DNA from 3 places in the Sphingobium wonjuense genome. Region 2 is predicted to be linked to each of the others. Evidence: predicted binding sites of a transcription regulator. Region 2 holds the regulator's gene; each other region holds the start of a gene.

Region 1 (10,708 bases), on a different contig from region 2:
CAAGCTCTAGGAGAACGCCTCACGTCTCAACTAGTGATAGATGCCCTTGAAGAGGCGGCTCAGGCTTATCCAACGCTCCTAGCACATCTACGGACCACCTTAGCAAAAGCTCTGGCCGTCGATCCTGTCACCTTCCTCGGAGCACAAGAACGGGCCGCGTCGATCAAAGACCTCACAAATGATTATGCATTTGAAGGGTTTGCGATGCGGGCAGCAGCGTTCGAAGGCGGGGAGGGTGACATTGAAGGGGTGGCAAGCGTGCTCGTCCACAAGCCTGCCCACGGGTGGTCTGACCGCGATCGAGAGCAGGCATTGCTGCAGATGGCCCGTTTCGGTCGCCAGTTCCGGGAGTTGGAGGCCCTAGCCGTGGTTCGGGATCGGCGTTCCAATACCGAAGCGCTCGCTTTGGTTGTGGGGGTAGATCCTCGCACGCCCCCCCTTCTTCAGTCTTTCGTTTTGACCGAAGCGGAGAAGGCAGATGCCGCGCTTCTGGCAGAGATCGTTCTGAAGACGCTGCGCAAAAAGGATGGTCTTGATCGGGTACGAATGGCCGCGCTGGCCCGCGCCGTCGCTACGTTGGCGGCCGATCAGGATATGGAGGCTGCATGACGCAAGAACGCCATATCTTGGGTATCTCTGGCGGGCGAGATAGCGCCGCCCTGGCAGTCTACATGCGTCAGCATCGCCCTGATTTGCCCATTGAGTATTTCTTCACGGACACGGGAAAGGAGCTGCCCGAGGTATATTCCTTCCTTGATCGGCTTGAAGGCTTCTTGGGTAAGCCGATCAAGCGGCTCAACCCAGACCGTGACTTTGATTTCTGGCTTGATGAATATGGAAACTTTCTGCCTTCGCCGCGTACAAGGTGGTGCACAAGGCAGCTAAAACTGCGCCCATTGGAGCACTGGATCAGGCCGGCACTGGAGGCCGGGACGACGATTCACTCCTATGTAGCAATCCGTGCAGATGAGCCGTCCCGCGAAGGCTATCAGGCGACACATGAGAACATGCTTGTGCATCTACCACTTCGCGATGCCGGGATTGACCGCGCTGGCGTGATTGAGCTGCTCGAGAACGCTGACGTAGGGGAACCGGAATATTATAGCTGGCGGTCCCGATCGGGATGCACTTTTTGCTTCTTTCAGCAGAAAATTGAATGGGTTAGGCTAGCTAAGCATCATCCAGGCGAGTTTCAAAAAGCTGTTGCTTATGAAAAGACGGCGCTTGAAGGTGGGTCGCCGTTTACTTGGAGCCAGGGCGAAAGTCTTACTGAGCTGATCGAACCGAAAAGGGTCGATGCGATAGAAAAAGATTACGAAAAGCGCCTCGAACGGTTGCGGAAACGGCGTCCGATCAACCCGTTAGCGGGTCCAATGAGTGACACGATTGACGATGTCTATGGGGTCGATGAGGCAGCAAGTGGCTGCGTAATCTGCCACAAGTAGTTGCGGTAGGGGTCAGCCTATAGGCTGGCGCTGATTGATGCCCATCGTTAAGCTCACGGCCTAGGGAGACCAAGGCCGCGTTCTCCCGTGCCAGGAGAGCCTGCGTTGCCGATGAACATCACTCAAATTTTCAACGCAGAATCTCAGAGTGTGTACGATTTTCTGACCATTGAGGGACAAGGATGTTTTGTCCCATCTTATCAACGTGGATATGCCTGGGACAGCGGACATGTCGGCCGACTGCTTGAGGATGCAACACTTGGGCTTGAGCGCCTCGTCGAGGACGCCAGCTCAATCAGGTTCCTCGGTTCAATTATCATTGTTGAAGGCAACACGCTGGTCGCGGCACCTCCACCCTTGGACCGCGAACTACCACGACGTGTAGTCACAATCATCGACGGGCAGCAGCGCCTCTGTACGGTCATCATTCTTAACATCATCTTTCATGAGCGTTTAAGCCAACTCGTCGCCGAAATGGACGGTTCTGACGATCCTGCGGTTCTCGCGATCAAGGACGATGCAGCTGATTTTCTCGATGATCTTGCAAAAACGTTCCAGTTCGAAGGGCGCCGATCCAACGAGCTTAACCGCCTCTACCCCCGCATGGTCCGCGCTATTGAAGACCGATGGTCCAGATATGCCCATAATGCAAAATACAGCTCGCCTATCGCTCAGCTAATCTGGACTTACATACAACACGACCAAAACGCCCAACGTGCAGACGAGGAATACGAGGGCTTTGTCTACGACGGTACCGACGCAGACGGATCAGCAATTGACGGACACGAAGCACTGGTCAACGCGATGACAAATCTGGCCGAGCAGGTCGAGCAGCTCGCCTCCGCTGATCACCCGACACTGTCCGTGCCTACTATCACGCAAATAGTAGACGGCCCACAAACGGTCTTTGCAGAATTGTGGCCCCATCTCCCCGCGCCTCTTGTGAGCGCTTTTTTACTGTATGACGAAGAAAAAGAGTACTATAGTGAGGCCGCAAGCACTATTCGTCTACTTGCTTTGGCAAGATATGTGAATTTTCGTATGGCGGCCACAGTTATCGATGCTAGTAATGAAGATTACGCATTTGATATGTTCGAGTCATTGAACACTACAGGCCAACCATTGACAGCATTTGAAACCTTTAAACCAAAGGTCGTTGAGTTTGAGACATCAGCGAGGTATCTTACTTCTGCATCGAGATCTTCTATTGATAAAGTTCATATTTTTCTTGATCAATTCAAAAACGCCGAACAGCGTTTGGCAGCAACAAGTTCGCTGCTTATACCCTTTGCTTTAGCTGAAAATGGCCATCGTTTAGAAAAGCATTTGAGCCATCAGCGCCGATACCTCAGAGATCAATATGCTGCAGCGCGTACTCGCCCAGCAAAGCTAGCCTTCGTCAAGCATCTCGCTGCCACGGCTGATTTCATCGGTGCCGCGTGGAGGCCCCGACCGCGTCGAAATCCGCAACTACTGTCAGACCCAGCTCGCCGAGACCCGGTAGCCGAGTTTTGCTTTGAAGCGTTACGCACAATCCGACACGATATTGTCCTCGCGCCTCTGTCTCGCTTCCACGCGGCCTTTGAGACTGCTGGCGCAGCTCAAAAGGACGCAGCTGCCAGCGACTTTTTCGCCGCGATTAAGGCAGTTGCCGCCTTCTCCATGCTCTGGCGTGCCGCCAAAGGAGGCACGGCAAACATCGATAGCGTCTATCGTGAACTGATGTCTCGCGGGATTGGTGGGGGCGCCGCATTAGGTCGACAAACAGGGGGGGCCGTTTCGATCCTAAATCTTCGAATGGCGTTGCAAGCTAAGCTGGATGCCGAAGGACTGGACCGTGATACTTGGGTTCGAGACACCAGTGTTACAGCCATTTACAAGACTGGCCAATCGGTAACGCGATTTCTTCTGTTCGCTGCCTCGCATGACGCGGCGCCGGATGATGATGCTCCAGGGTTGATCGCGAAGGCACGCCGCGGGACCAATAATTTACTGACGCGGGATCAATGGGATGACGACGATACTCTGACCGTTGAGCATGTGGCTCCAGACTCGGCTAACAGCCCGGGATGGCCTGTTGATGTTTACGCAGAGCGCCGTACCGTTCAGCGCCTTGGAAATTTTGTCCTGATTCCCTCGGTCGAAAACGACATCTTGGCCAATCGCGGATGGGATCAGAAACGCATTCTCTATCGTATGTTTGGTGCCAATACGGCTGCCAAAGCTAGACGGGCGATCTCCGACGGTCAGGCAATTGGTTTTAATCCCGGGAAAAGAGCGGCCGAGTTGGTAGAAAATCCTCATATCTGCCTATGTGCCAATCAATCAGCGGTTTTACAGGCCCGTGGGATGAAGCGTTCATAGCCACTCGCTCGATACGGCTAGCGGAATTGGCTTGGGACACCATCCACCCGTGGCTAGTTCCCCACGAGCACCAGCTCGTCGCCGCAGGGGATAGGGAGCCAATTAAGTCAGGGGAGGGCAAACTTCCCACCCTCCAGCCCTTGGATTACTGGCTCCGAGCAGACTTCTCATCAGGATAATGGGTCCGCCCGAAATCAAACATTTTCACCTTTTGTTCCATTTCGCGCTATAATAGACGCGAAGGGAATCATACATGCTGCCGACGATGCAGCCGGTCCCGCTTGCCGCTGTGCCGAAGGGAACCGTCCTTCGCATTGTTGGAGCGGCAGGAGCCGGCTTTCCAAGCCCCGCCCAAGACTGGGAGGATGACGCGATAAGCCTGATCGAGCTGCTTCGGCTCGATCGGGCCGCGAGTTTCGTGTTCCGTATCAGCGGCAGCAGCATGATCGACGCCGGCATCAACGATAATGATGTCGTGGTCGTCGATCGGGACACTCGCCCCGTTGAGGGGCATATCGTGATCGCGATCGTCGATGGTGGATTTGTCTGCCGCCAGCTTACTTCCCGCCGCGGCACCATGCTCCTTGAAGCCCGCAATAGCCTGCAATGCTATGAGCCGACGCCAGCAGATGGTGTTGAAATATGGGGTGTCGTGCGAACCGGCGTCCGCGACTACCGGCGATAGGCGCATGTCTTGGGCCATCGTCGATATATCCAACTTCTACGTGAGCGCGGAGCGGCTGTTCGATCCGACGCTACGCGGCGTGCCAGTCATCGTCCTGTCGAACAATGACGGATGTGCCATCGCGCGTAGCGAGGAGGCCAAGGCGCTTCACGTCCGCATGGGCGATCCAGTCTTCAAAATGCGCGACCGGATCAAGCGCCACGGCATCCAGATCCGGTCGAGCAATTACGAACTATATGCAGATCTGAATCGGCGCTTCAACGCAGTGATCGCCGACCATGCTGACGTGATGGAAATCTATTCAATCGACGAAAGCTTTTTCCGCTTGCCTGCACTGCCGAACGGCTTGGGGAACGTGAAGATGGCACACCTGGTTCGTGACGACATCGCCCGTTCCGTAGGCCTCCCAACCCGGATCGGCCTCGGCCCGACGCGCACGCTCTCGAAGGTCGCCAACGCACTCGCGAAGGCTAGCGAAAAAATATGGGGCGGGGTTGTAGACCTTCATGATGTCGAACTACGCAGACGCCTGTTCGAGAACTGGCCAGTCGGGGAAGTATGGGGCGTCGGAGGGGCACTGGAAGCGCGTTTGCGCACGCTGGGTGTTAGAACGACCGCTGACCTGGCCGCGTTGCCACCGGCTGTTGCTCGCGATGTCGGTACGGTGGTGCTGGAACGTCTCGTCCGCGAGCTGGGCGGCGTCGAGTGCGACGATTTCAAGATCGCGCCAGAGCCACTGAAGGCAACGGCCGTCACACGCCAATTCGGCGAACCCATCACCGATCCGGCAGAACTGCGTGAGGCGATGGCGCGCCGCGCCGCCCGCGCCGCCGAAAAGATACGAGCGCAGGGTCTGGCTGCGGGGCGCTTGATCGCCTTTGCGCATGGTTCACGCTATCGGCCTAACCCGCCGTCGGCCTCGCGAACAACTCGCCTCTCACCGCCGACTAACGATCCGCGCGTGATCGTCGGGATCGCGGGGAAGATGATGGATGCGATGTTTCAGCCTGGAGGGGTCTATAACAAGTGCGGCGTGTTGCTTGAGGATCTGACGCCGGAAGGAAAGGGACAGACAGACCTTTTCGCCGTGCCCGACCCCAAGGCTCCCGGACTGTTGGCCGCGATGGATGGGATCAACGCGCGTTTCGGCCGCAACACCATAGTCCTGGCGGCTCAGGGAAGTGGTGCCCGTTCCTTCGATACTAAACGCTCGCAGAAAAGTCCGGCTTGGACGACGAAAATCAAGGAAATCCCGGTCGCTCGATAGCAGGCGAGAAATCAAATCGCTGACATGTCTTGCATCTCAAAACGGACGAACAGAAGAAGAGGTGTGAAGAAAAATCTCAACTCGCCCCAAATCGCTGCATGTCTCGCCGCAGGCGCTGTCGGCGGTGTCTTCGTGCCGATGCTGCTGCCCATAACTGCGATATGGGGTCGGCTTGCCACTATCACTGCCGGCGAATGGCTTCAGGCCGGCGCTGCTGTCATCGGCGTCGCATTGACGGTGTGGGCAACGCTGTGGCTAGAGGACCAAAAACGCAAGCGTGAACAGCAAGAGGAGCAGCGCCTAATTAGAGAAGCCCTGGCACTGCTGAAGAGTGTTTTGCCAGGCGCATCCCAAGCCGTGAACGCCGAATGGGACCTATCCAAGCGTATCCTCATGACTTAAGCCCATTACGAAATGGTGCGTACAGGACTGGAATCTGTGTCTTACGCACGACAAAGCTACCGCATCCGCAGCTATAATCTGTGGAACGCGCTGACTGCGATCGACATCGTACATGCTCCTGCGCGCGCGCGGCTCATCAGCGAGGAAAACATCGTCCGTGGAAATCATGTAACCGACGCTGTTTTGGCAATATGCCGGGAAAAGATAGAGGAGTTCGCAACAGAGCTGACCGCCCCCGTCAATGCTGCTGTGGAGGCACTGGCTCAAGAGCGCGTCTGACGGCGCTTCACCACGCATGGCTCGCACCGACTACCCTACCTCACAGAAAGATACCCCGATGTACTTTGGCGCCAAACCGATGACGACGTTCGCCAGTATATGTATGATCGTACTTCGAGAATTTAGAATTGCTAGCGGTTGCAGCCTTGAATCTCTGTCAGACCGATTGAATATCAAGCCTGAAGATTGGTCTAGCATGGAGACGGGCGGACGCGCCTTACAGTTTGAAGCTTTTGTTAGAGCCTGTCATCAGCTCAACACCAAGCCTGCCCAAGTTATTTATCTCAGCGAACGCTACGCCGGAATATTAGAGGCTCTAGGCTGGGATATTCTTTACAATCGGATCGCAAAACCGGGGAACGACAACCTGTTGGAGAGCGCCAAAAGCTATTGGGCGAGCGCTGGGGGAGAGGCTTCTTACGAGACGTGCCGATATGGCAAGAACCAACGCTCGATTTCAACGGGACTTGGCTGGTTGCCCCCGTTTTCCGCTATGCTTTGTATCCTTGGTACAAAGATTCACAGGACAATCCGCCACCTTTGCACCTTAATCTCACGCCTCTCAGGCTGCCTGACGACCAAACCGATACAGATGCGAACAGCGCAGATTGATCGGACTGCAATGCCGCGCGAAATGCGCTCTCGACGTAATCGCACGAGTCAGCGGCTGCGATCCTTGGTGGTTAGGGCTGGCGAGTGTGCCTCGCCAAGCAGTGTATCCATTGCGCTGCCCGTTCTGATCCGGTCGGCAACGAGCTGGCGGGTGGATTCCCCGATGGAAACGACCATACGTGCGCTTTCTCCGCGCTCGCGGGCAGTCTGCATGGCAGCATCGACGATGCCTTGTGCCGCTGCCAACCGGCTGTCGGCCATATTGCTTTCGGGTGAATTCTTCAGGAACGCGGCGGCAAGCCGTTCCTGCCCGGGCGCGTGGCCGGGGGCAGGATCGGTCGCTCCAGGGCGCGAACCGCACGCTGAAGCTGCACCGGCTGCTGGCCGTTGATCTGTACGCCCAAGGCCGCCCCGATCTCCCGCACGCGCTCCAACGGTGTTTGCTCGGCCGAAATGACCGCATCGACCTGTCGCACCCCCAGATAGGTCAGGAGATGGGATTGATAGACCGGCCCCTTGGCATGCCGGACATAGGCCAGTTCGGTGCGCGCGGCGGCAATCTTCTCTGACGGCGCATCCTGGTCGATTAGCGTTCTCAGACGCTCACCAGCCTGCTGGCGAGCGGGCGGAAGATACCGCTCCAATTCCTCGCGCACCTTGTTCATGGTGATGCGGTAACGCTGGGCTGTCGGGGGCGCGCGCTGGGGGAGCAAGGCGATCCCATGCGCGCCGATGCGCGCTTCCGGCGCGGCGTCGCGCTGAACCGCAGCGGCAGCGAGCACAGACGCCATCGCGCGATGATCTCCCGTCAGAAAGCCATGCCGCGACGCATCCATCCAGAGTGTTTTGTCGATCGAGGCGATACGGATGGGATGGCCTGCCTCACGCGCGACATGGGCGGCATGGTGGCGCATGGTGCGCCCATTGCCTTCGCGGAAAGGGTGAATGGCGTTGAGTTCGTTGATGTGGTTGCCAAGCCGGTCGAAAAACTCGTCGCGCGCGATGCCGCGAAAGCCATTTTTCGCCGCCATGTCGGCGAACAGCTTTTCGAGTTCGCGAGCGATATAGAGGGGGGCGGCAAAGCTCGATCCACCCTTCGCGATGTTGACGCTGCGATCCTCGCCTGCCCAATCATAGAGGTCTTGGAACAGGTGCTTGTGCAGCGTTCGATAGCCATCGGCCGAACTGAGGAACGTCTGGCGGGCGGCCTGTGCGCCGCGCGCCATCGTCAGCCGCCGCTCGGCTTCATTGAGCGTGGCATCGTCGGTAAGTCCAAGCCGGTTCCGCAGGATGTCGGTGCCGGGATAGGTGTAGGGATCGTCGGCCAATGTCAGCCTGCAACAGAGTGCATTCCCGGCTCGTAGAGGCCGAGAATGATCGAGGCCATCAGCGAGGGCGGGACGCCCTCGTCGAGCATTATGGCGAACAAGGCATCATCGTCATCGCTGGGCGTCATGTCTTCGATGACCAGATTGGCGCGCGCATCGGCAACGTCTTCTCGCCAGAATGCGACCTGCTCGGGCGTGCCGCGCTCGAAGTCCATGCCTCGAACGCGCTCGCGAAATGCCTCAAGATCCATCTGCGCCATCCCCAATCATCCTTCCCCGTTAACCCTACTCTGCCTATCGTGATTCCTCAACAAATCACTTGGTTGAGCGGTTGCGCAGCCGGGAAGAAATGTCAGTCCCCCGGCTGCCGATCTGGACGGATAAGTTTCAGTATTCATTCGATAACATGATCGTCAGCACGCGCTTGGTGCGCTGCTCGTCCCACGGTGCATCACTGCCAAAGTCCAGATTTGGCGCATAATAGTCGATCTTCCAAAATACGGTCATCGCAATCGCCTCGTCATCATCGGGCCGATCCTGCGTCCACGCACCCGATGCGAGGCGAAAAATCGCCCCGAAATCATGCTCACCATAAGGGTCATTGTTGTCGTCGAATTTCGAGAACCGCGCGATCAACGCCAATGCGGCGGAACGGTCGGGATCGGAGAGAGTTTGAAACCCGATCGTGACATTGGCGATGGACGTAATGCCGGGATTAGCGCGCGCCGCATCGTTCAAGCGGCGGATGGCATCGGTTTGCTCGGGGGTTTGCATCACTCGTTCCTTTCATCTGGCATGGGCTGCAAGGCCACGGGCCGGGCAACCCTGCCGTTCCGGCGAGGAACGGGATGGGGAGGGAGGGCGAGAATCTGCCGCTGGCGCGGGCGGGCCGTCATAGCGCGGCCGAAATCCCGCAGGGCTTCGGGTGCCGCGCTTGGCGGATTACACGGGCGGCCGATTGTCGTTCGGGAACGAAAGGGCAGCGCCCTTGGCGTTCCCCGCGACACGCCGATATGGGCGTGTCGCCTAGCGCATATCCTCGTAGCGCAGGCGCTTCCTCACCAACGGGATGTCCTGCAAATTCTTGACCACCCGATTGTTGCCGCCCAGCGCACGCCATTTCTTCTCGCGGGCGCGCGCAGCGACCAGCGAAAACTCCATGATATGGGCCACGGCCATCGCCGACTTGCCCATATCGAACAGCCGGTAACAGATTTCGACGCCGCGCGGGGTCAGGCAGCCGCTATGGTGGCGGTTGTCTGGCCAACGCGGGTCGAACATGCCGACCAGTTCGCTGTCCTCAAGCGATAGTTCGGAATTAACCGCTGCAATCGCATCGATCCGCTTGCGAACGAGTTTGCGGATACGGCGGTCGAGGCGCTTCAGATCGTCGCGCAGCGCGCGCTCGGTTGCCTCAAACAACAAGCCACGCATGCTTATCACGCCGACATAATGTTTGGCGATCTTCCGCTGCTCCAGCAGCAGCCGCATGGCCTTGAGGCGGTCCAGCGCCTCATAGTCGTATTGCTGCCGATCCGGCATGAAGGCGAGATGATCGCGAACCCAGGAATCCGGATTGAGATCGGCCGTCACCTGATCCAGATGGTGAGCGATGCTGTTTCGCCGGCCGATCAGTTTGACCATTTCGCGGCGTTCATCGGCCGTCAGCACGCCTTCCTTGACCAGGTAGTCGAAGGCCCGCTGCACTTTCTTGCGCTCGGGTACTTCCGGCGCAGGTTCGGTCGCCTCGTCATCATTGCGCGAGAGCTTCCAGCGCTTTTGCGTATCAACGGTTTCAACGACGCTGCGCTTCAATTCCTCGGCGTGATAGATGACCAAGATCATTTCCAAAGCGCGGTGGCGGATCATGCAGCGCTCCAGTTCCGGCAACCGACCGCGATATGGGTCGGTGAAATGGCGCTTCCGGCCCTCCCATTGCGGTGTTTCAGTATTCTTCATGGTTCAACCATGCGGCAAAACTGGATGTGCGGCGAGCGCGGCCATTCCGATAAAACTACAAACGTATCTCGCCATTGCGGGCGCAGGAATCCATCGGCAATTTGCGATACGTATTGACCACTTAAAACCCATCGGTTATTTGCGTTGTATGGAAACCGACTCTTCTCTCGCGATATTGGCAGCCCTGGGGCACCCCACTCGTCTCGATGCCTTTCGTCTGCTCGTTCGACATGAACCTGACGGGCTATCGACGGGCCAGCTCGTGGAAGCGTCGGGGCTGACACAAAGCACGTTCTCGACACATCTCGCTGTGCTTGTGAAAGCCGGTCTGGTCCTGCCTGAGAAACGCGGGCGCCAACAAATCCAG
Region 2 (10,708 bases):
ACGACGCCTCCTCGGCTCCCTGCACCTTTTCGGGTGAAATCAGCGCATCGCATAAGCCGGGTTCAGGCGACCCAGCCCCCGCATCGCCACATCGCGCGACGATTCTTCATTGCCGTTAGCCAGCACCAGCGTCACCTCGGGCGCGAAACGCGCCGAACGATAGGCTTCGCGCGCCTGAGCCATCTTGCCCTGACCCGCATAGGCGTTGCCCAAATTGATCAGTCGCGCCGGATCATTCTCGCCATAGACCGGCATCGTCGCCAGCTTGCGTTGTGCATCGGCGAAGCGCCCGGCGGTCAGCGCCTTGGCGGCCAGCTGGCCATCGGCCACGCCTACCACGACCATCTCTTCGGGGGCCGCCTGAGCGATGCCCGGCGCCATGGCGGCCAGCACCAGCCCTATCATTACAGCGGCCTTCGTCATCTCCCGATCTCCTGAAAAAACTTCCTACGATAGCGAGAAGTATTTCATTTAGATGACATCAGAACAAGAGCGCATCTCACACGGAGAAAAGACTTTCTATCTCAATATATCAATAGGTTATGATTTTTACGCGATAATGTCATAAAAGCGTAATCGAAAAAACAGGTCAAATGCCTTTCGATTCGAATCATACGAATTGCATCCGCGGACGACGCAAGGACGCGCCGGATACGCATATTTTCGATGCATGGGATAAGGGTCCGGAGGCTTCTGTTGCCCGGCGCCTCCGGGGGCCGCTGAATTCCCTTCTGTTGCCCGGTGGGTTCAACCGCGCTATTTTAGAGTAATGTCAGGCCGTGAGGCCCTCAATTACGCTGCAATGGCGAGTGCTTCGTTATCGTTGGCACTTGTGAGTTTTGCACAGTTTAACGGCTTACACGGGCCGGGTAAAAATATCGCCTTTGAACACACGTCGATCCTAGTTCGGCCCCGTCAGACGCCCCGTAACGGACTGGCCGTCGCGGGACATGTGGTGGAACCGCCGGGTACTGCCCCCGGGTCCGCTGCGTCTATTATACGACACAATTTATCACCATAGCCGGGCGAACCCGGCCCGACCCATATGGCCCGGTCCGCATCCTTTTTCAAGTCATGGACTTACAGGACGCAGACGGCGATACAGCAACCCATGTGCATCATGGCCATGGCATGGGCGGCCCATCCGCGCTGGCGGCTGATCCTGATCGGCAATCGCGACGAATATCATGCGCGCCCCGCAGCACCGCTCGCGCGCTGGAATGATCGCCCCGGCCTCATCGCCGGGCGCGACCTGCAATCGGGCGGCACCTGGATCGGCGTGTCGGAAGCAGGGCGCGCGGCGATCGTCACCAACTTGCGCGGCTATGGCGCGCCCCGGCCCGACCGGGCGTCGCGCGGCGCGCTGGTAACCGACCTGCTGGCCGGAGACGGAGACTATGCCGACATTGCGCAGGCCGCGCTCGCCGATTTCAACCCGTTCAACCTGATCGCGATAGAGGGCGACCGCGCCCACTTCCTCACCAACCGCCCCGAACCGCTGCGCACCGCGCTGACGCCGGGGCTTTACGGCCTGTCCAACGGCGCGCTCGATGCGCCCTGGCCCAAGACGCTGGCGCTCAAGGCGGCGCTCCTGTCCTGGTTGACGCAGGATGCGCAGGACCCCGCCCTGCTGTTCGATCCGCTGCGGCAAGAAACTCTGCCCACCGCCGGCATCGCGCCTGCCCTGCCCTCCGACGCGCCGGACGAAGCGGCCGCCTCGCCCATCTTCATCCGCAACCCGCTTTATGGCACCCGGTGCAGCACCGTGATCGCGGTGGATCGGCACGGGCAAGGCTGCATCCTGGAACGACAATTCGACCGCGACGGCGGTCATGCGGGCGAGACCGCTCTCCGTTTCGCATGGTGACAGACGGCGATCATTGGCAGCCATTCGAACTGCATGTTATGCTCCCTGTATGAAAGCTCGTCTCTTCATGCCCCCGGTGATCTTGGGCCTGCTGCTGTTGCTGATCGTCACCACGGGCGACGCGCTGTTGTGGAGCGTGCCGCATGCGCTGGATAAATTGCCGCCCCGGATATTGACGGTCGCCGTCCTCACCGCCCTCTGGCTGGTGCATCGCTATAGACGGGCGACCCGCTGACGCGCCATGCGCGATATCCCCCACTTCCCCCCGCGCTGATCCCGCGCTAAGGCCTTGCCCATGATCCTCGTCATCGACAATTATGACAGCTTCACCTGGAACCTGGTCCATTATCTGATGGAACTGGGCGCTGAGGTGGAAGTCGTCCGCAACGACGCCATTTCGGCGGGCCAGGCCCTGTCCAGCGGCGCGAAGGCGTTCCTGCTGTCGCCCGGCCCCTGCACCCCCAATGAGGCGGGCGTCAGCCTGGATCTCGTCGCCGCCTGCGCCGATGCGCACGCGCCGCTGCTGGGCGTGTGCCTGGGCCATCAGGCGATCGGCCAGCATTTCGGGGGCAAGGTCGTGCGCGGCGGGCTGATGCACGGCAAGACATCGCCGGTCACGCATGATGGCACCGGCCTGTTCGAAGGCCTGCCTTCGCCCTTCACGGCGACCCGCTATCATTCGCTGATCGTAGAGGACATTCCCGATACGCTGGTCGTGAACGCCACCAGTGAAGACGGCTCCGTCATGGGCTTCCGCCACGCTACGCTGCCGATCCATTCGGTGCAGTTCCACCCGGAAAGCATCGCCACCGAATATGGGCATGACATGCTGGCGAATTTCTTGCGCCTAGCGGGCTTGCCGGTACGGACGCGTGAAGCGGCCTGACCTGTCCTATCGGGCGGGTTCGACCTATCCTGCGCCAGTCGCTTCCCGAATGTTGCGGGAATAGGAAATCAAATTTCAGGATGTGCGGGAAAAGTGCGAAGTTAAGCGGTGACACCCCCTCGACTCCGCCGCCCCCCGCCGATTAAGGCGACGCGATGAACCGCCTGCCCGATCCTTCCTCGCCGCTGTCGGCAGACGCCGCCGCCCAGGCGTTCGACCTGCTGTTCGACGCCGACCTGACAGACGCGGACATCGCCGCCTTCCTCGTCGCGATGGCCCGGCGCGGCGAAACCGCAGTGGAGATCGCTGCCGCCGCCCGCGCCATGCGCGCCCGCATGATCTCAGTTACCGCCCCTGAGGGCGCGATCGACGTTTGCGGCACCGGCGGCGACGGGCATCACACGCTGAACGTCTCGACGGCTGTATCCCTCGTCGTCGCAGCAGCGGGCGTCCCGGTCGCCAAACATGGGAACCGCGCCGCATCGTCCAAGGCCGGTGCTGCCGACACGCTCGAAGCGCTGGGCCTGAATCTCGACAAGGCCGCCGCCACCGCCGAAGCGACGCTGGCGGACCTCGGCATCTGCTTCCTCTTCGCCCAAAATTATCACCCCGCGCTCAAACGGCTCGGCCCGATCCGTCGGACTATCGGGGAGCGCACGATCTTCAACCTGATGGGCCCGCTCGCCAACCCCGCCAACGTCCGCCGCCAACTGGTTGGCATCGCGCGCCCGGCCTATGTGCCCATCTATGCGCAGGCGCTGGCGGAACTGGGCGCGGACCGGGCGATGATCGTATCGGGCGACGAGGGGCTGGACGAACTCTCGCTGGCGGGCGGCAACGACGTTGCCGAAGTCTCGGCCGATGGCGTCATCGCGATGCGGCGTCTGAGCGCTGCGGACCTCGGCCTCTCCACCCACCCGGTCGAAGCCATCCGGGGTGGCGATGCCGCCCACAACGCCGCCGCATTGCGCGCCCTCTTGCTGGGTGAGGAAGGGCCGTATCGCGACGCCGTGCTGCTGAACGCCGCCGCCGCCCTTGTCGTGGCCGACGCGGCGCACGACATGCGCGAAGGGGTGGAGGAAGCCGCCGAGACCATCGACCGCGGGCTTGCCAACGCCCTTCTGAATTGCTGGATTGCCTATTCATGACCAACAAGCTGATCGAGATTTGCGATTTCAAGCGGGAGGATGTCGCCCGCCGCCGCGCCGCGACCACTGTCGCATCGCTTCATGCCCGCGCCAGCGAGCAAACTCCGCCGCGCGGCTTCCGCCAGGCGCTGGATGCCGCGGCACGCTCGGGCTTCGGCCTGATCGCCGAAGTCAAGAAGGCCAGCCCCTCCAAGGGCCTGATCCGCGCCGACTTCGATCCGCCCGCCCATGCGCAGGCCTATGCGGCGGGCGGCGCAGCCTGCCTGTCGGTCCTGACCGACGAGCCCTATTTCCAGGGCCATGACGATTATCTGATGGCCGCCCGTTCGGCCTGCGCCATCCCCGTGCTGCGCAAGGATTTCATCGTCGATCCCTGGCAGGTGCTGGAAAGCCGGTCGCTGGGTGCCGACGCCATCCTCATCATCGTCGCCGCGCTGGACGACGGGCAGATGCAGGAAATCGAGGATGCGGCCCTGGGCCTGGGCATGGACGCCCTGATCGAAGTGCATGACGAAGCCGAACTGGAGCGCGCCCTGAACCTCCGCTCGCGCCTGATCGGCGTGAATAATCGCGACCTGCGCGACTTCTCCGTCGATTTCGCCCGCACCTATGAACTGGTGGGCAAGGCGCCCGAAGGCTGCACTTTCGTCGCCGAAAGCGGCCTAACCAGCCATGCCGACCTGACCACCATGGCCGATCATGGCGTGCGCTGCTTCCTGGTCGGCGAAACCCTGATGCGCCAGGCCGATGTCGAAGCGGCGACCCGCAACCTGCTGACGGGGCAATGACGGGTCTTACCCATCTGGACGAAGACGGCGCGGCGCGCATGGTCGACGTCTCGGCCAAGGCGACGACCGCGCGCGAAGCTGTCGCCTCCGGCCGCATCGACATGCGCGGCGACGCGGCGAAGGCGATCGCCGACGGTTTGGTCAAGAAGGGCGATGTCCTCGCCGTGGCGCGGGTGGCGGGCATCATGGCCGCCAAGCGCACCGCCGACCTCATCCCGCTTTGTCACCCGATCGCGCTCAGCGCCGTGACGGTCGATTTCGATCTGGACGATAGCGGCGTCACCGTGACCGCCACGGCCCGCACGGCAGGCCAGACCGGGGTGGAAATGGAGGCACTGACCGCCGCCTCCGTGGCCCTGCTCACCATTTACGACATGGCCAAAGCGCTGGACAAGGCGATGGTCATCGGCGGTGTGCAGCTGGAGGCCAAGACCGGCGGCAAATCCGGCGATTGGCGCCGCGCTTCATGAGCCTGCTGCCGGTCGCCGAAGCGCAGGCGCGCCTGTTCGCCCTCGCCACGCGCCTGCCGGTCGAAACGGTTCCCATCGCCGACGCGACCGGCCGCTGGCTGGCGGACGATCTGCTCGCCATGCGTGACCAGCCCTGGGCCGACCTGTCGGCGATGGACGGCTATGCCGTGCGCGCGGCCGAACATCCCGGCCCGTGGCGGGTGACGGGGAAAAGCGCGGCAGGGGTTGCCGCGCCATCGCCGCTCGCCCCCGGCGACGCCTGCCGCATCTTCACCGGTGCGCCCCTGCCGCCGGGCGCGGACGCCATATTGATCCAGGAAAACGCCATACGCGCGGGCGACCTTCTGACGGCCAGCGACGATCCCCTGCCGACCGGTAGGCATATCCGCGCCGCCGCATCCGACTTCGCGCGCGGTTCGGTCTTGCTCGACGCGGGCAGCCACCTTGGCCCGGCGCAGGTCGCTCTCGCGGTGCTGGGGGGGCATGGCACGGTGCCGGTCCGCCGCCGTCCGCGGATCGCGCTGCTATCTACGGGCAATGAACTGGTGCCGCCCGGCGCGCCTACCCCGCCCGGCTTCCTCCCCTCGTCTAACGCGCCGATGCTGGCGGCGCTGCTGGCGGCCCTGCCCTGCGACGTGATCGACCTCGGCATCGTGCCGGACGATATGGACGCCATGGTCGCCGCAATGGAACGCGCCGGCAGCGCCAATGTCATCGTCTCGACCGGCGGCGCGTCCGTCGGCGACCATGATCTGGTGCGCCCCGCTTTCGTCCGCGCTGGCGGGACGCTCGATTTCTGGAAGATCAGGATGCGGCCGGGCAAACCGCTCATGGCAGGACGATTGGGCGACGCGATGTTCCTTGGCCTGCCGGGCAACCCTGTCTCCGCCTTCGTGACGGCAACCTTGTTCCTCCTGCCACTCGTCCGCCATGTCGGCGGCGCGACCCATCCGCTGCCGCTGGCGACCGACGCATCGCTGGCCTCTCATCTGCCTGCCACGGGCGACCGTGACGACTATCTGCGCGCCTGGCGTGCGCCTGATGGCATTGTGTCGGTAACGTCGCAGGATAGCGCCGCCACGGCCGCCATGGCGAAAGCCGATTGCGTGATCCTGCGCCCTGCCGGATCGCCACCCGCACAACCAGGAACACGCGTCGTCATCCTGCCGCTATGATGTGTTCGGGAGTGCTTGACTAACCTTCATCTGTTTCCTATGCGTTCCTCATACGTTCCACGGAGGACCGCGATGTTGACCCCCAAGCAGCAGGAATTGCTGAGCTTCATTCAGACCCGATTGGACGAAGGCGGCGTGTCGCCCTCGTTCGAAGAAATGAAGGATGCTCTGGATTTGCGGTCCAAGTCCGGCATCCATCGCCTGATCAACGCTCTGGAAGAACGCGGCTTCATCCGCCGCCTGCCCAACCGTGCCCGCGCGCTGGAGGTGTTGAAGCTGCCCGACGCGATGCATCGCCCGCCAGCACCCGTGATCGCGCTCAAGCCCAAGGCTGCGCCCGCCATTCCGATCGCCGCCAATGACGTGATCGAAATCCCGCTGCACGGTCGAATCGCGGCCGGCGTCCCGATCGAGGCTATGGAGGGGCAGACGATGCTGTCCGTCCCCGCCGCCCTGCTGGGCGCGGGCGACCATTATGCGCTGGAAGTCTCGGGCAATTCGATGATGGAAGCGGGCATACTCGATGGCGACTTTGCGCTCATCCAGCGTACCGATGTCGCTCGCGAGGGCCAGATCGTCGTCGCCCTGATCGACGAGGCGGAAGCGACGCTCAAATATTTCCGCCGCGAAGGCAGCCGGGTCCGGCTCGATCCGGCCAACAGCGCCTATGAACCCCAGGTCTATGATCCACGGCAGGTCCGCATCCAAGGCAAGCTGGCGGGGCTGCTGCGCCGCTATAATTGAGGCTTTGGTCGCCATGGCCTGCGAACGGACCGAACTATCCACGGATGCGCGTCACCGGGCGTGTGGACGGTGTGAACTTCGCCACTATCCAGGCTGATCGACAGCCCGCCGGTGCGCGCCAGCAGCCGACGGTCTATCTTCATCCAGCGCGGGCTGCACCAGCGTGGCAGGCGGCGATCGCTGACGACGATGTCCGCCGCCGCGCAATCGCGGGCGAAGTCGCGCCGCGCGACCAGCGCATCGCTGCGGGTGAACAGCAGCCGCCATGGTCGCCCTTTTCTATCGGTCAGGCGGACAGCGCACAGATCGCGGGAACATCGCGCGTCCGGCAAATCCGCGATCGCCGCCAGTTCGCCATCATAACCCGCGCTTTCGGACAGGACATCCCGCACATATTCGCCCGCCCGGTCGCGCAGTATGGCCATACCGTCACCCGTTCGCACCGCCACATGCCGCCCGTCGCCCGTCACCAGAATATCCGGCGGCGAAGCCACAAATGTCGCGACCACCCCGATCAGGACCGGCCCAGCGCCCAGCCAGCGCCATCCGGTTCGCCACAGCAGGCACCACAGCAGCCCGACGACCGTCAACCCGAACAACGCCATGCCCATGGTCGGCGCCAGCAGGCTCGCCATCGGACTGGCGGCGACGCTGTGGGCCAGAAGCAGCAACAGGTTCAACGCCTGCGCGGTCAGCCACCAGGCAGGCGCACCCAGGCCCACGACATCCAGCAGCAACGCCAACGCTTCCAGCGGCATGACGACGAAGGTGGTAAGCGGGATCGCGATCAGATTGGCGAATGCACCCAGCAGGCCCGCCTTATGAAAATGGAACAGGGCGATGGGCATCAGCACCAGTTCGACGGCAATGCCGGTCGCCAATGTCACGGCCAGGGCGCGCCCGATCTTGCGCGCCAGATCTTCATCCCGCGCCGCAGCGAAGGCGCGAAACCGCGGATGTTCGGCGAGCGCCACCAGCGCGGTGACGGCCGCGAAGCTCATCTGGAAACTCGGCCCCGCCAGCGCTTCGGGCCATAGCGCCAGTACCACCAGCGCGCCGGTCGCCACCAGGCGCAGCGTCACGGCATCCCGGCCCATCGCCAGTCCGCCCAGCACCAACAAGGCAGCAACGCATGACCGCACCGTGGGAACCTCGGCCCCGGTAGGTGTGGTTAAGGCCTATGGTTAATGCCGAACAAGGGCCAGCATTAGCGAACGAAACATCCTGTTCACGATCTTTGGGTATCATCGCACGGCAATCGTTCCGTAGGTATCTGTAATGCTATCATACATCGCATTTGTTCTGGCAGCAGCCACTTCAGACATAACCGTGGATGAGCCAATCACCCGCATGTTTGGAGCGGTGACATACTCCGAAGCGATATGTGAAAATCATCGTCAAAGGCATTGCGAGAACAAAGACACGAGGGTCGGCATTTCTGCCCCTCCGTTCTACATCTACGACATCGGACACGAACTGATCGTCATCCACAAGAACGAAAAATGTATCGGTCGATACTATGTCTCTTATGACGATTTGCGGACCAAAAAGTCATTATCCAAAGTGCTTTCGACCGAGAGCGGCTGTTCAAAGCAACAAGGAGGACAGGCAGGAGGAATAAGCTCTCAACTGGACGACATTTTTGCCGCCGCAAAATACATGAGAGAGCGGGCATCGGTCATTTTCGGTCCGATCGAAAAGCGTTGCAAGGTAAAGCGAGACAAAACGGGCTGGCCCATCAGTTCAACGTGCTGAATGCCATTCTGCCCTAAAATCGCTCAAAACTGCGGATAAATCAGGGTTTGACTCCTATAACGCGCTTGTCAGCAATGTATAACCGATCCCTGCCAGCGCTCCGCCCGCCGCCGCGATCAGCATCAGCGGCCAGCCCAACGCCGCCCGCTGGCTCAGCGCCATCACGCGCATCAATAGAAAAATGACCGCGCCGATCAGCGCCGTCACATGCAACCCACTGATCGAGAGCAGATGGGCAAGGCCGCTGCGCCGCATCGCCTCTGCATCGGCGTCGGATATCGCGCCCTGATCCCCGGTCGCGAGCGCAACCGCTATGCCTGCCGCTGGGCCATCAACGCGATCAAGTATGTGCTCGAACAATCTGGCCCGCAGTGACGGTGAGACCGTGGATGGATGCAGCACTTCGATCGGCTTGAGCGCTTTCCCCGTCGCGCCGATCCCCTGAAAATAGGCGCGCGCCGCAAAGTCGTAGCCGCCCGGCACGCTCGGCGGTGCAGGCGGCATCAAGCGGACCCGAAATCGGATCCGCGCGCCCTCCCCCAGTCCCACTGGCACGTCGGCCTCAGCCATGTTGACGCGCACCACTGTCGGCAGATCGGGCGCATCGACCGGACGCAGCATCACGCGCACCATCGCCTGCGCTGGGACCGGTCGCACCCCCGTCACCTCGCCCGTCAACTGGACGAAGGTTGCGCGGGCAAGCGGGGGCTGTCCCAGAATCACTGCCTTCCCCCAGACCAGCAGGCAGCCCATGCAAGCCAATATTGCACCCGCGACAATGATCCGCCGCAACCGCCCGCCGGCCGGGAGCATCGCCCCCATGCAGGCCATCGCCAACGCCCCGCAGCAAAAGGCCAGCCATGCCATCGCATGGGGTAGGATGAACCAGGCGGATATGCCGCCGCCCAGCGCGATCGGCACCCAAAGGCCGATCTGTTCGCGCTCACGCTCCAGCCAGCTTTCCAGCAGCGCCACCCCGCTGCGCGCCAACGCGAGCGGCCTCGCGCCAAGCGAGGTTTGTCGTGGCTCAAAAGCCATGCTAGGGGGCGTCGCATCCATGGTTCAGCAAGGCGAATGTCAGGCAATATGACGGCAAGTGCAACGGGAATGAACAAGCAGGTGGTGACCCGTTTCGCCCCGTCTCCGACTGGATTCCTGCATATCGGCGGCGCCCGCACTGCGCTTTTCAACTGGCTGTTCGCCCGTCACCATGGCGGCAAGTTCCTGCTGCGTGTCGAGGACACCGACCGCGCCCGTTCCACCGACGACGCGGTGGCCGCGATTTTCGACGGACTGGACTGGCTGGGCCTGGGCGGCGATGAGCCTGCCGTGTTCCAGTTCGCGCGCACGCCGCGCCATGCCGAGGTCGCCAACCAGCTCCTGGACGCTGGTCACGCCTATCGCTGCTACGCCACGCCAGAAGAACTGGCCGAACTTCGCGAGCAGCAGCGCGCCGCCAAGCAGCCAATGCGCTATGACGGCCGCTGGCGCGATCGCGCACCCGAGGAAGCGCCCGCAGGTGCGCCTTTCGTCATCCGCATCAAGGCGCCGCGTGAAGGCGAAACGGTGATCGAGGATGCCGTGCAGGGCCGCGTAGTCGTGCAGAATGTCGAACTGGACGACATGATCCTGCTGCGGTCCGACGGTACGCCCACCTATATGCTGGCCGTCGTCGTCGACGATCACGACATGGGCGTGACCCATGTCATCCGGGGCGACGATCATCTCAACAACGCCTTCCGCCAGTTGACCATCATCAAGGCGATGGGTTGGGCAGAACCGATCTACGCGCATATCCCGCTGATCCACGGATCGGATGGGGCGAAGTTATCCAAGCGCCACGGCGCGCTGGGGGTCGACGCCTATCGCGACGAG
Region 3 (10,708 bases), 1.6 Mb from region 2:
GAGGCGGTGCATGGATTGTCGAGCCATTTCCTGTCGGACAAGCCGTTGTTTCACACCGGGGCCGCCGACCTGCTCGCCTTTTTGGAGGACAGCCCGCTGGTCGCGCATAATGCACGGTTCGATTTCGGCTTCCTCAATCATGAATTGCGGCGGTGCGGCCATGGCGAGGTGTCGCTCGATCGGATGATCGACACGGTCGCGATCGCCCGCACCCTGCATCCGGGCGCCAAGCACAGCCTGGACGCGCTCTGCACCCGCTACGGCATCGATCGCAGCCATCGCGTCAAGCATGGCGCGCTGCTCGACGCGGAACTGCTGGCGCAGCTCTATATCGAATTGACCGGCGGCCGTCAGATCGGCCTGGGTCTGGCACAGGAGGAGGCTAAAGAGATCGTCGGGGCGGAACTGACGGCATCCACCGTGGTTCGCCCTGTGCGGCCTGCGCGGGTCTTTACGGCCAGCGCGCAGGAACTGGAGCGGCATGCAGCGTTTGTCGCGACGCTGAAAGAGCCGCTCTGGTTGCAGGAGGCATAGACGACCGGTCGCAAGCCGGTTTTCCCTGCCTCCATATCCACCGGGCCGCTTCCCTGGCGGCCGGGCAAAAATAAGGAGAAGGCATATGGATATTCGTGTTTCCGGGCATCAGGTCGAAACCGGCGAGGCTCTCAAGAGCCATGTCACCGATCGTTTGGAGGCCATGGCCGAGAAATATTTCTCCCGCACGATTTCTGCCCAGGTGACCTTTCGTAAGGCACCCCATGGCGCCTTCCACTGCGATATCGTCTGCCATGTCATGACCGGCCTGATCCTGAAGGGATCGGGCGAAGCGCAGGAGGCGCATCCCGCCTTCGATCAGGCGGCCACCAAGATCGAACGGCAGCTGGTGCGCTATATGCGGCGATTGCGCGATCGCCATGGTCAGGCGGTTGCAGCCGAAGCGCAGCGGGCGAGCAGCTACAGCATTGATGATATCGATGGCGCGGGCTACACCATCTTCGCGGGCAATGCGGAGGAGGATGAAGAGGCCGCCGACGCGCCCCTGATCGTCGCGGAAACCCGCGTCGACATTCCCGAAGCCAGCGTGTCGGACGCGGTGATGATGCTGGACCTGCGCAATACCAACGCGCTGTTGTTCCTCAATGCCGGTACGTCGGCCTATAATATGGTCTATCGTCGGCATGACGGTACGATCGGCTGGGTCGAACCGCGCGCCTAGAATGGACGGGTCGCGGTCCTGTGGCGCATCTGGCGCCATGGGGCCGCACCCCCCTTCCCCAACCCCATCGCCTTGACCTGATGATGCAGGGGGCTTATGGGGCCGGGCTTTCACTGCCCGAGGCATAGCGCGAAGATTTTGGCCGCGCAGCTCGGCCGTTTCGGATTTACCATGGTCAACTTCAACGACATCGTTTCGGCGCAAGCGCTCGCCACGGGCCTGTCGGCGAACGGCAAGAAACAATTATTCCAGAAGATCGCCGCATTGGCCGCCTGCGCCTATGATCTGGACGCGGACGAGGTCGGCGACGCGCTGTTTGAACGCGAGCGGCTGGGGTCGACCGGTTTCGGCGGCGGCGTCGCCATTCCCCATGCCAAGATTGCGGGCCTGACCCGTATGTGCGGCGTGGTCGTGCTGCTGGACCCGGCGGTGCCGTTCGACGCGGTGGACGATGCGCCGGTCGATGTCGTTTTCGCCTTGCTGTCGCCGGTCGACAGCGGTGCGGAACATTTGAAGACGCTGGCCCGCGTGTCCCGCTATCTGCGCGACGAAGGCCAGGTGGTCCGCCTGCGCGGCGCGCAGTCGACCGAGGCGCTGCACGCGCTGCTGGCAGGCGGCGAGGCGCGTGACGCAGCCTGACGGCGCATCGGGCGCGAGCGGAGAGACGGCGCATTTTCGCGCGCTGGAAAATCTCTATCGCTCCGCCCCGATCAACACCCTGTTCCGGTCGGAACTGACCATCAGCGAAGCGGGCCGTTCGGTCATCGATTTCGACGTCGATGAAAGCCAGTTTCACGCGGCCGGCGCGGTGCATGGCACGGTCTATTTCAAGATGCTGGACGACGCCGCCTTCTATGCGGCCAACAGCCTGGTCAGCGATCGGTTTCTGCTGACCACCGCCTTCAACCTGCTCTTCACCCGGCCGATTGCGCCGGGCCGTATCCGTGCGGAAGGCCGATGGATCAGCGGCAAGAGGCGCGTCTACGTGGCCGAAGCCAGCCTGATCGATGCCGATGGCGAAGAGGTCGGGCGTGGCACCGGCACGTTCATGCGATCGCAATTCCCGCTATCCTCGCTGCCCGGCTATGTCTTCTGACCCCGATCCGTCGGCCCGCCTGACCAGCGCGATGCTGGTGGGCGCGTTGCGGCGGCGGGTTATGGCGGCGGGCGGCTTTGCCACGATCCTGGTCAAGGGCGACGCCATCAGCGGCGTGATTCTCGTCCAGGCGCTTGAAAAAGGGCAGGAAACCGGCCTGTTCGAGCGGGTATCGAACTTTGCCGGGGGTCATGCGTTAATGCGCTGTGGTCCTGCCCCCGAGGAAGGACGACAAGCGCTGGCGGACTATGTCGCGCGGCGACGCAGGTCGGACCCCGACCTGTGGGTCATCGAACTCGACGTCCCGGAAGCGGAACGGTTTGCCGTGGAAACACTCTGCTGATCGTTGACAGGCCGATATGGTTTCGGCACAGGCCCCCCACGCCAACGCGCAGGTTGCCGAGTTCGCCCAACGGGAGGCGGGGCCGGTAAACACGCAGACGGGGGGCGGCCGAACGTCAGAGAATATGGGTTAAAACGACGTTTCCGGCCAAGAACCGCATGTTTTTGAGTTGTAATGAGTTTTCGTTTGAAAGCTGCGATTGCCGCAGCCTTTGCCCTGTCCGCTGCCGCAGCGGTCTCTGCATCCGACATGTCGATCGCCGGTGAATCGATCGCAACGTCCACCTCCTTCCCCCAGACGTTCCCCGCAACGTCCGCGACAGGCGCTCAGTCCGCCGTCATTTTCGCCGCGCCGCGTGAAGTCACGCAGCCGCTGGCATCGGCCCATCGGGCCGACTCCGAATTTTCTTCCGATACCGATGCGCAGGCCAACAGCCTCGCTGCTCTGGTCGACGCCCAAGGCGCGCCCGAGGAGCTGGACGGCGACATGCAGTGCCTGGCCGGTGCGGTCTATTTCGAATCCAAGGGCGAAAGCCTGGAAGGCCAACTGGCCGTCGCCCGCGTGATCATCAATCGCGCCAAGTCGGGCCGGTTCGCCAACAGCCTGTGCGGCGTCGTCTACCAGCCCAGCCAGTTCAGCTTCGTGCGCGGCAATGGCATGCCGCCGGTCCGCACCGAAAGCCGCAGCTGGCGCGAAGCCGTCGCCATCGCCCAGATCGCGGCGAACGACAGCTGGGACAGCCGCGCGGAAGGCGCGCTCTTCTTCCACGCCCGCCGCGTTTCGCCGGGCTGGGGCAAGGCCAAGCTGGCTATGATCGACAATCACATCTTCTATCGCTGAGCGTGGGGCGCGGGTGACGCGCCTGTTCGCGATGGCGAGAATGGTGGGCCGGTTCGGATATCCGAATCGGCCTTTTCTTTTGTTCTCTTCCTGTTCTAAAGTGCCGCCATGATAAGCGCCCAGATCACCGGCTGTTCTCCCCTGACCGACGGCACGGCGATGGCCGTGGCGCGGGGGACGTTGCGGCTATTTTTCCGCCACGACATGAGCGGCATATTGGAAGTGCCGCTGCCCAATGGGCGACGGGCCGACATCATGGCGATCGACGGCGCCGGGCGACTGACGATCGTGGAGATCAAATGCAGCCGGGCGGACCTGTTGGGCGACATGAAATGGCCCGACTATTTCGATTATTGCGACCGTTTCTACTGGGCGGTGCCCGCCGGGTTCGACCTGTCGCCCTTTGATAGCGAGGCGCTGTGGCCCGCCCGCACCGGCTTGATCGTCGCGGATCAATATGATGCCGAACTGGTCCGCCCCGCCCCGGTGGAACCGCTGGCGGCCGCCCGGCGCAAGGCGGAGACGCTGCGCTTCGCCCGCCGCGCGGCCCGGCGGCTGACGGCGATCAGCGATCCGGATCATGCGGCGGAACTGGGCTGGTAAAGCTGTTTGCGCCATCGAGGCGAGGCCCGAATGACGCATCCTGCCTTTTAGAAGGTTGGTCCCTGCACCGGCCCTGTCGGCTTGGCGGCGCTCTTGGCGGCGTCCAGCGCTTCGATCAGGCCGGGGGTGCGGTTGTCCCGCTCGGCATAGTCGCGCGCGGACATGCCCGCGATGCTGTCGCGCTTGGTGGGGTTGGCGCCCTGCGCCACGAGCAGGCGGACGATGCCGATATCGCGCAATTGCACGGCACGGATCAGCGGGGTTTCGCCGCTGCCATTGGCCTTGTCGACCTGCGCCTTGAAGCTGAGCAGCGTGCGTACGCCGTCCTCGAACCGGCCCTGCACCGCGTCCATCAAAGGGGTGTTGCCGTCATTGTCGGTCAGGTTGGGATTGGCGCCCTTGGCCAGCAGGAAGGACAGCCAACTCGAATCGCGTCGGGCAACGATGATATGCAGCGCGTTTTCGCCGGTGGTGACGTCACGGCTGTTGACCACCGTGGAGCCAGGTTTCTGGATCAGGTCGGTCACTTTCTGCCCGTCCTTGTCCTTCACCGCCTTCAGGAAATTATAATTGTCCGAAAATTGCGCCTGCGCAGGCGCCGGGACCAGCAGCGCCAGCGCCATCGAACCGAGGAGAGTGGAAAAAAGCTTCGTCTTCATCATGCGCCCCGTTGCATTTGCAAATCGCGTCCTAGCAGGGCATGGCTGGCCATGCCATGAACAAAGACGCCGCCGCCGCCATCCTGCCTTATCGGGCTCTGTCCTGTGTGGCCCTGCCCGTCCTGGCCCTGCTGGCTGCCTGCAATATGGGCGCTGGCGGGAACGCATCAAGCGGGGACAGCGAACAGGGTGAATTGACCGGCGCGCGGATCGGTGCGCCCTTCACCCTGACCAACCAGGACGGCAAGCCGACCAAGTGGGACGATTTCAGGGGCGAGTATCGGCTGGTCTATTTCGGCTATACCTATTGCCCGGACGTCTGCCCAATCGATCTGCAACGGATCATGCAGGGCTTTGCGATGTTCGAGAAGGCCAGGCCCGCCCTCGCCGCCAAAGTCCAGCCGATGCTGATCAGCGTCGATCCGCAGCGGGACACGCCCGCCGTGCTGAAAAGCTATGTCGCGGCGTTCCACCCGCGCCTGATCGGCCTCACCGGCACGAAGGACCAGATCGCGAAGGTCGCCAAGGATTTCGTGGTGATCTACAATCCCGAAGAGGCGTCTAAAAAGAGCGGGGCCGCGAGCGACTATCTGATCAGCCACAGCCGCACGCCCTATCTGTTCGATGGCGACGGCAAGCCGGTCGCGCTGGTGCCGGTGGACGATCCCGGCACGCCCGACGTGGATGAAGGCGCGCCCGACAAGGTCGCCGCCTTCCTTGAAAAATGGGTCAAGTGAAACACTTCTGGGAAAAACCGCTCGACAAGCTGGACAAGGCCGAATGGGAAGCCTTGTGCGACGGGTGCGGCAAATGCTGCCTGCACAAGGCCGAGGATGAGGATACGGGGCACATCTACCCGACCAATGTCTGCTGCAAGCTGCTCGACCGCCACAGCGGGCAATGCACCAATTACAAGGACCGGCGCAAATTCGTGCCCGACTGCGTGCGGCTGACCCCGGCCAAGGTGAAGCAGATCAGCTGGTTGCCCCGCACCTGCGCCTATCGATTGCGCGAAGAGGGGCTGCCCTTGCCCGACTGGCATTATCTGGTCTGTGGCGATCGGGAGGCGGTGCATCGCGCGCAGGAATTGGTGCGCGGCTGGACCGTGGCGGAAGCCGACGCCGGGGACTGGGAACATCATCTTGTCGACCGCGAAATCTGATCCGCATGCCACGATCCTGATCGACGGCGTGGCGATGCCGGTGCTGGTGCGCCGGTCGGCACGGGCGCGGGCCTATCGATTGACGATCGACAGCGCGCGGGGGGCATTGCGCCTGTCACTGCCGACCCGCGCGAACCTGAAGAAGGCGCTGGGATGGGCGCAGGATCATGAAGGCTGGGTCCGGGCGCAGATGGCGAAGCAGCCTGCCATCACGCTGTTGGAGCATGGAGCGGCGTTCCCGCTGGAGGGGCGCGAGGTCATAATAGAATGGGTCGAGGGGGCGACGCGCACCATTCGATTGGAGGGCGACCGACTGTTGCTGGGCGGCGCGGCGGAATCGGTGGGCGCGCGGGTGCAGCGCTGGTTGATTATGCGGGCGCGGGCGGTGCTGGAGACGGAGAGCCAGGAGCTGGCGCGCGAACATGGCCTGATCGTCGCGTCGGTGGGTGTGGGAGACACCCGCAGCCGCTGGGGCAGTTGCGCGTCGTCGGGCGCGATCCGCTATAGCTGGCGGCTGATCCTGTGCCCGCCGGAGGTGCGCCGCGCGACGGTGGCGCATGAGCTGGCGCATCTGCTGCACATGGATCACAGCCCGGCCTTTCATGCCGCGCACAAGCGGATATATGGCGCGGACCCCCGCCCCGCGCGCGAATGGCTGCGGGCGCATGGCGCGGGCCTGCACCGCTATCGGGCGTAAGGACGTGGCGCGCAGGAAACGCTATCTGACCGCCACCATGGCGGACGGCTATGTGAAGACGATCGGGCCGACCGCCGATCCCTTCACCCATTATTGGCGGATCGTCGCGGTGCTGGACAATGGCAAGACCGAGGTTTTCTGGGGCCATACGCGCTCGCTGGCCGAGGCGAAGAAATTGCGCGGTGCGGCGGGAGATGGCGCAAAGATGCGGGGCTGGAAACGCTATGATTTCGAAATAGCGGAATTGGTGGAGATGTCAGTTTAGGCCGCTTCGCAACTTTCGATCTCTTCCGTTCGTCCTGAGTAGCTATTGAGCGAAGTCGAAATGGCATATCGAGGGATCGCGTGCTGCGCTGGGTGCTTCGATACGGGCCTTCGGCAAGCTCAGTCCCTACTCAGCACGAACGGTTGAATTGGACTGAAAAAATAGTCTACCCCCGATGCGGCCAGGCGCCGGTCTCATCCCCGGCACAATCATGCGCCGCGTCGTGCGGATGGGGCAGGCCACAGGCGCGGCAGGTGGTGTAGTCGCCAGGCTTGAGGCCATGGCCCACCGTCACCCGCTCGTCAAAGACATAGCAATCGCCCTGCCAGCGGCTCTCGGCTTGCGGCATTTCCTCCAGATAGCGCAGGATGCCCCCCTTGAGGTGATAGACCTCGTCGAAGCCCCGCGCCTTCACCAGCGCGGTCGATTTTTCGCAGCGTATGCCGCCGGTGCAGAACATCGCGATCTTGGGGCTACGACCCTGCGCCTTGAGGTCGGCGGCGAAGGCGTCGAACCAGGCTGGAAATTCGCGGAAAGACCGGGTTTCCGGGTCTATCGCGCCTTCGAACGTGCCCACCGCAACCTCATAGGCGTTGCGCGTGTCGATGACGACGGTGTCGGGATCGGCTATCAGCGCATTCCAGTCGACCGGGTCCAGATGCGTGCCCGCCTGAGTGGCCGGATCGAGGTCGCCCACGCCCAGCGTCACGATCTCCGCCTTCACCTTCACCTTCATCCGGGCAAAGGGGGCGTCCTGCGCGCCGGAATATTTGACATCCACGTCGGCGCAGCCCGGCAGCGCGCGGATATGCACGACCAGAGCGGCAATCGCGTCCGCGCTGCCCGCGACGGTGCCGTTGATCCCCTCCCCCGCCAGGATCAGCGTGCCGCATGTGTCCAGCGTGGCGCAGAGCGCGCGCAGGTCGGCGGCGACCGCGGCCGGATCGGGAAAGCGGGCGAAACAATAGAGGGCGGCGACGGTGTAAGCAGACATGGCAAGCGCCTATAGGCCTTTGCGCCCCCTCTTGAAAGCGGCGGCGTAGAGGCGCATAGGCGGGGCATGGTTCCCCTTTCGTTCGCAGGTCATGCCTTTATGGCGCTGCCCGAAGCCGCGCTTTACTGGCCGGCGCAGCGGGCGCTGCTGGTCGCCGACCTGCATTTCGAAAAGGCGAGCTGGTTTGCGCGCTTCGGCCAGTTTCTGCCGCCTCATGATAGCGAGGCGACACTGGACGTGATCGAGGCGCTGGTGGACCGTACCGGCGCGGAGGCGGTCTGGTCGCTTGGCGACAGTTTCCATGACGCCGATGGGGCTGCGCGGCTGGACCCTCGCGCCCGCGATCGGCTCCATGCGCTGACGCAGCGGGTGGAGTGGACCTGGATCACGGGCAATCATGACGTCGGTGTTATGGCCATGCCGGGTGGTCGCCGGGTGACGGAAGCGCAGGTCGAGGGCATCTGGCTGCGGCATGAGGCGGCAGCGGACGACCCGCGTCCCGAAATCTCCGGCCATTTCCATCCCAAGCTGCGCCTGTCGCTACGCGGTCGGCATGTGTCGCGGCGCTGCTTCGTGGGATCGGCGACGAAGCTGATCATGCCCGCGCTCGGCGCGCTGACCGGGGGGCTGGATGCGGGGCATGGCGAGATTCGCCGGGCGGTGGGGCCGGGCGCGGCCGCTTTGGTGCCGGTCGCCGACCGACTTCTGCGCTTTCCCTTATCGTAAGGCGACGTTACGGAAAGCAGATGTTAAGCTGTTGCCGATAGGCAACAGGACATGATCATTCTGCGCGGCACCCCATTAAAAATCCCGGAAAAGCTAGGCTCTCTTGCCTTCGCCCTGCTGTGTCAGCATAATCACCCCCATTCCCGACGCGGCGAAAAGTCGCGCAGGCCAGGAGAGGATAGACCAATCATGACAGACAAGAGTCTTTGGACATCTGCCGCCATCGCTGCATTGGTCCTGGGTGCGTCCACCGCGCAGGCGCAGGAAGATGCGACGCCCCAGCCCGTCGTCGAGGATGGCAATGCGAACATCATCGTCACCGCCACCCGCCGCGCCAGCCCCCTGTCCGACGTGCCGATCGCGGTATCGGCCGTGGGCGCGGCCGCGATGCAGAATAGCGGCGCGAGCGACATCCGCACCCTCAACCAGCTAGCCCCTTCGCTGCTTGTGTCCTCCACCGGGTCCGAAGCCAATGCGTCGGCCCGTATTCGCGGCATCGGCACGGTCGGCGACAATCCTGGGCTGGAAAGCTCGGTCGCGGTGTTCATCGACGGCGTCTATCGCTCGCGCACCGGTGCGGGCCTCAACGAACTGGGCGAGATCGAGCGGGTGGAGGTGCTGCGCGGGCCGCAGGGCACGCTGTTCGGCCGCAATGCGTCGGCTGGCCTTATCAACATCATCAGCAAGGCGCCGGAGAACACATTCCACCTCAAGACCGAGGCGACATACGGCAATTATGATTACTGGCGTCTGTCGGGCCGTATCACGGGGCCGATCGCCGATGGCGTCGCGCTCAGCCTGGACGGTGTCTGGAGCAAGCGCGACGGTTTCTACAAGCTGGTCGACGGTGCGGGCAACAAGGTTGGTGATACCAACGATCGCAACCGCTATTTCCTGCGCGGTCAGGCATTAATCGAGCCCAACGACGCGCTGTCGATCCGCCTGATCGGCGATTATACCAATCGCGACGAAAGCTGCTGCGGCGCGGCCTATATCGAATCGCGCGAACGGCGTCCGGCGGGCAATGGCTATGACACTGCTCCTTTCAACCGCATCGCGGCGATCCTGGCGGGCCAGGGCAGCATGATCCCTACCGACCCCTATGATCGCGAACTGCATGTCACGCCGGGCCGCGAATATGTCAGCAAGCTCAAGGATTGGGGCGTATCGGGCGAGATCAACTATGATTTCGGCGGGGCGAAGCTGACCAGCATCACCGCCTACCGCGATTACAAGTCCCGCGATTATGGCGATTACGACTATAATCGCGCCGACCTGCTCTATCGCGATCCCAACACCTATCGCCAGTTCAAGACCTTCACCCAGGAATTGCGGCTGCAGGGATCGGCCTTCGCGGACAAGCTCGACTGGCTGGTCGGCGGCTATTACGCCAATGAACGGCTGACCTTGCAGGACAATATCCGCTTCGGCGCGGATTATGGCCGGTTCGCGGCCTGCCGCCTGATGGCGGGCGCGGGTTTGAACAGTAATTTCACTGCGGAGCAACTGGCGGCCTGCGGCAGCGGCCTTGCCACCCAGCCGCTCATCACGGGCACGCAGGCGCAGTTGAATGCGGGACTGGCGCCCGCGATCCGCGCCAGCCTGATCGCGCAGGGCGTCCCCGCCGCGCAGGCGACGGCGATTGCAGCCGCGCAGGCGGGAGCGATCTCGACTGGCCTCGGTAACGGCCTCCGCGCCTTGGCGGCGATCCCGTCAGGGACGGGCGACGTCGCCTCGCTCTATCGGCAGAAGAGTGAGAATTGGGCGCTGTTCACGCATAATATCGTCCACATCACCAACCGGCTCGATCTGACCTTGGGCCTGCGCTACACCCATGAAAGCAAGCGCTTCTCGTCCGACTTCAACAACAATAACGCGACCTGCGCGGCGTTGCAGGCGTCGGGCCTGCCGGGCATCGCCACCAATCCGGCGCTGGGCAGCGCATCGGCGCTGGCAGGCGGCATCCTGACTTTAGGGTGCCTGGGCAATGGATCGACAAGCCTCAACGCGCTCGACCTGAACGACAGGATCAGTGACGGCGAATTTTCCGGCACGGCGGTGCTGTCCTGGAAGCCGATCGACCCGCTGCTGCTTTATGGCAGCTATT

What was found. The regulator LexA, encoded in region 2, represses DNA repair genes until DNA is damaged. The targets are predictions, from matches to a motif close to GTTCCNCNCTTGTTCT.
Region 1: a site for LexA is predicted at 4,012-4,027, ahead of U5A82_RS21480 (LexA family protein). Genes of this name have one in related genera too.
Region 3: a site for LexA is predicted at 3,577-3,592, ahead of U5A82_RS20970 (MmcB family DNA repair protein). Genes of this name have one in related genera too.

What each region holds. Positions count from the first base shown of each region.
Region 1 covers NZ_JAYKZY010000003.1:27,766-38,473, reverse strand. The annotation lists gene U5A82_RS21495 (hypothetical protein) at 1-609, shown strand, start outside; gene U5A82_RS21490 (phosphoadenosine phosphosulfate reductase family protein) at 606-1,445, shown strand; gene U5A82_RS21485 (DUF262 domain-containing protein) at 1,557-3,809, shown strand; gene U5A82_RS21480 (LexA family protein) at 4,063-4,494, shown strand; gene U5A82_RS21475 (Y-family DNA polymerase) at 4,499-5,761, shown strand; gene U5A82_RS21470 (hypothetical protein) at 5,825-6,163, shown strand; gene U5A82_RS21465 (hypothetical protein) at 6,200-6,442, shown strand; gene U5A82_RS21460 (hypothetical protein) at 7,103-7,315, opposite strand; gene U5A82_RS21455 (Fic/DOC family protein) at 7,336-8,382, opposite strand; gene U5A82_RS21450 (hypothetical protein) at 8,385-8,642, opposite strand; gene U5A82_RS21445 (DUF3768 domain-containing protein) at 8,770-9,156, opposite strand; gene U5A82_RS21440 (hypothetical protein) at 9,409-10,251, opposite strand; gene U5A82_RS21435 (ArsR/SmtB family transcription factor) at 10,490-10,708, shown strand, end outside.
Region 2 covers NZ_JAYKZY010000002.1:1,829,772-1,840,479, forward strand. The annotation lists gene U5A82_RS12840 (tetratricopeptide repeat protein) at 40-423, opposite strand; RNA gene ssrA (transfer-messenger RNA) at 721-1,075, opposite strand; gene U5A82_RS12850 (NRDE family protein) at 1,112-1,867, shown strand; gene U5A82_RS12855 (hypothetical protein) at 1,917-2,102, shown strand; gene U5A82_RS12860 (anthranilate synthase component II) at 2,163-2,753, shown strand; gene trpD (anthranilate phosphoribosyltransferase) at 2,909-3,901, shown strand; gene trpC (indole-3-glycerol phosphate synthase TrpC) at 3,898-4,689, shown strand; gene moaC (cyclic pyranopterin monophosphate synthase MoaC) at 4,686-5,159, shown strand; gene U5A82_RS12880 (molybdopterin molybdotransferase MoeA) at 5,156-6,334, shown strand; gene lexA (transcriptional repressor LexA) at 6,407-7,078, shown strand; partial or broken gene U5A82_RS12890 (ComEC/Rec2 family competence protein) at 7,069-8,250, opposite strand; gene U5A82_RS12895 (hypothetical protein) at 8,357-8,833, shown strand; partial or broken gene U5A82_RS12900 (ComEC/Rec2 family competence protein) at 8,894-9,871, opposite strand; gene gltX (glutamate--tRNA ligase) at 9,941-10,708, shown strand, end outside.
Region 3 covers NZ_JAYKZY010000002.1:3,462,001-3,472,708, forward strand. The annotation lists gene dnaQ (DNA polymerase III subunit epsilon) at 1-534, shown strand, start outside; gene hpf (ribosome hibernation-promoting factor, HPF/YfiA family) at 620-1,216, shown strand; gene U5A82_RS20950 (PTS sugar transporter subunit IIA) at 1,388-1,855, shown strand; gene U5A82_RS20955 (PaaI family thioesterase) at 1,842-2,312, shown strand; gene U5A82_RS20960 (DUF1491 family protein) at 2,302-2,655, shown strand; gene U5A82_RS20965 (cell wall hydrolase) at 2,830-3,495, shown strand; gene U5A82_RS20970 (MmcB family DNA repair protein) at 3,604-4,098, shown strand; gene U5A82_RS20975 (ankyrin repeat domain-containing protein) at 4,146-4,757, opposite strand; gene U5A82_RS20980 (SCO family protein) at 4,799-5,494, shown strand; gene U5A82_RS20985 (YcgN family cysteine cluster protein) at 5,482-5,919, shown strand; gene U5A82_RS20990 (M48 family metallopeptidase) at 5,900-6,616, shown strand; gene U5A82_RS20995 (hypothetical protein) at 6,621-6,881, shown strand; gene trhO (oxygen-dependent tRNA uridine(34) hydroxylase TrhO) at 7,048-7,875, opposite strand; gene pdeM (ligase-associated DNA damage response endonuclease PdeM) at 7,942-8,601, shown strand; gene U5A82_RS21010 (TonB-dependent receptor) at 8,791-10,708, shown strand, end outside.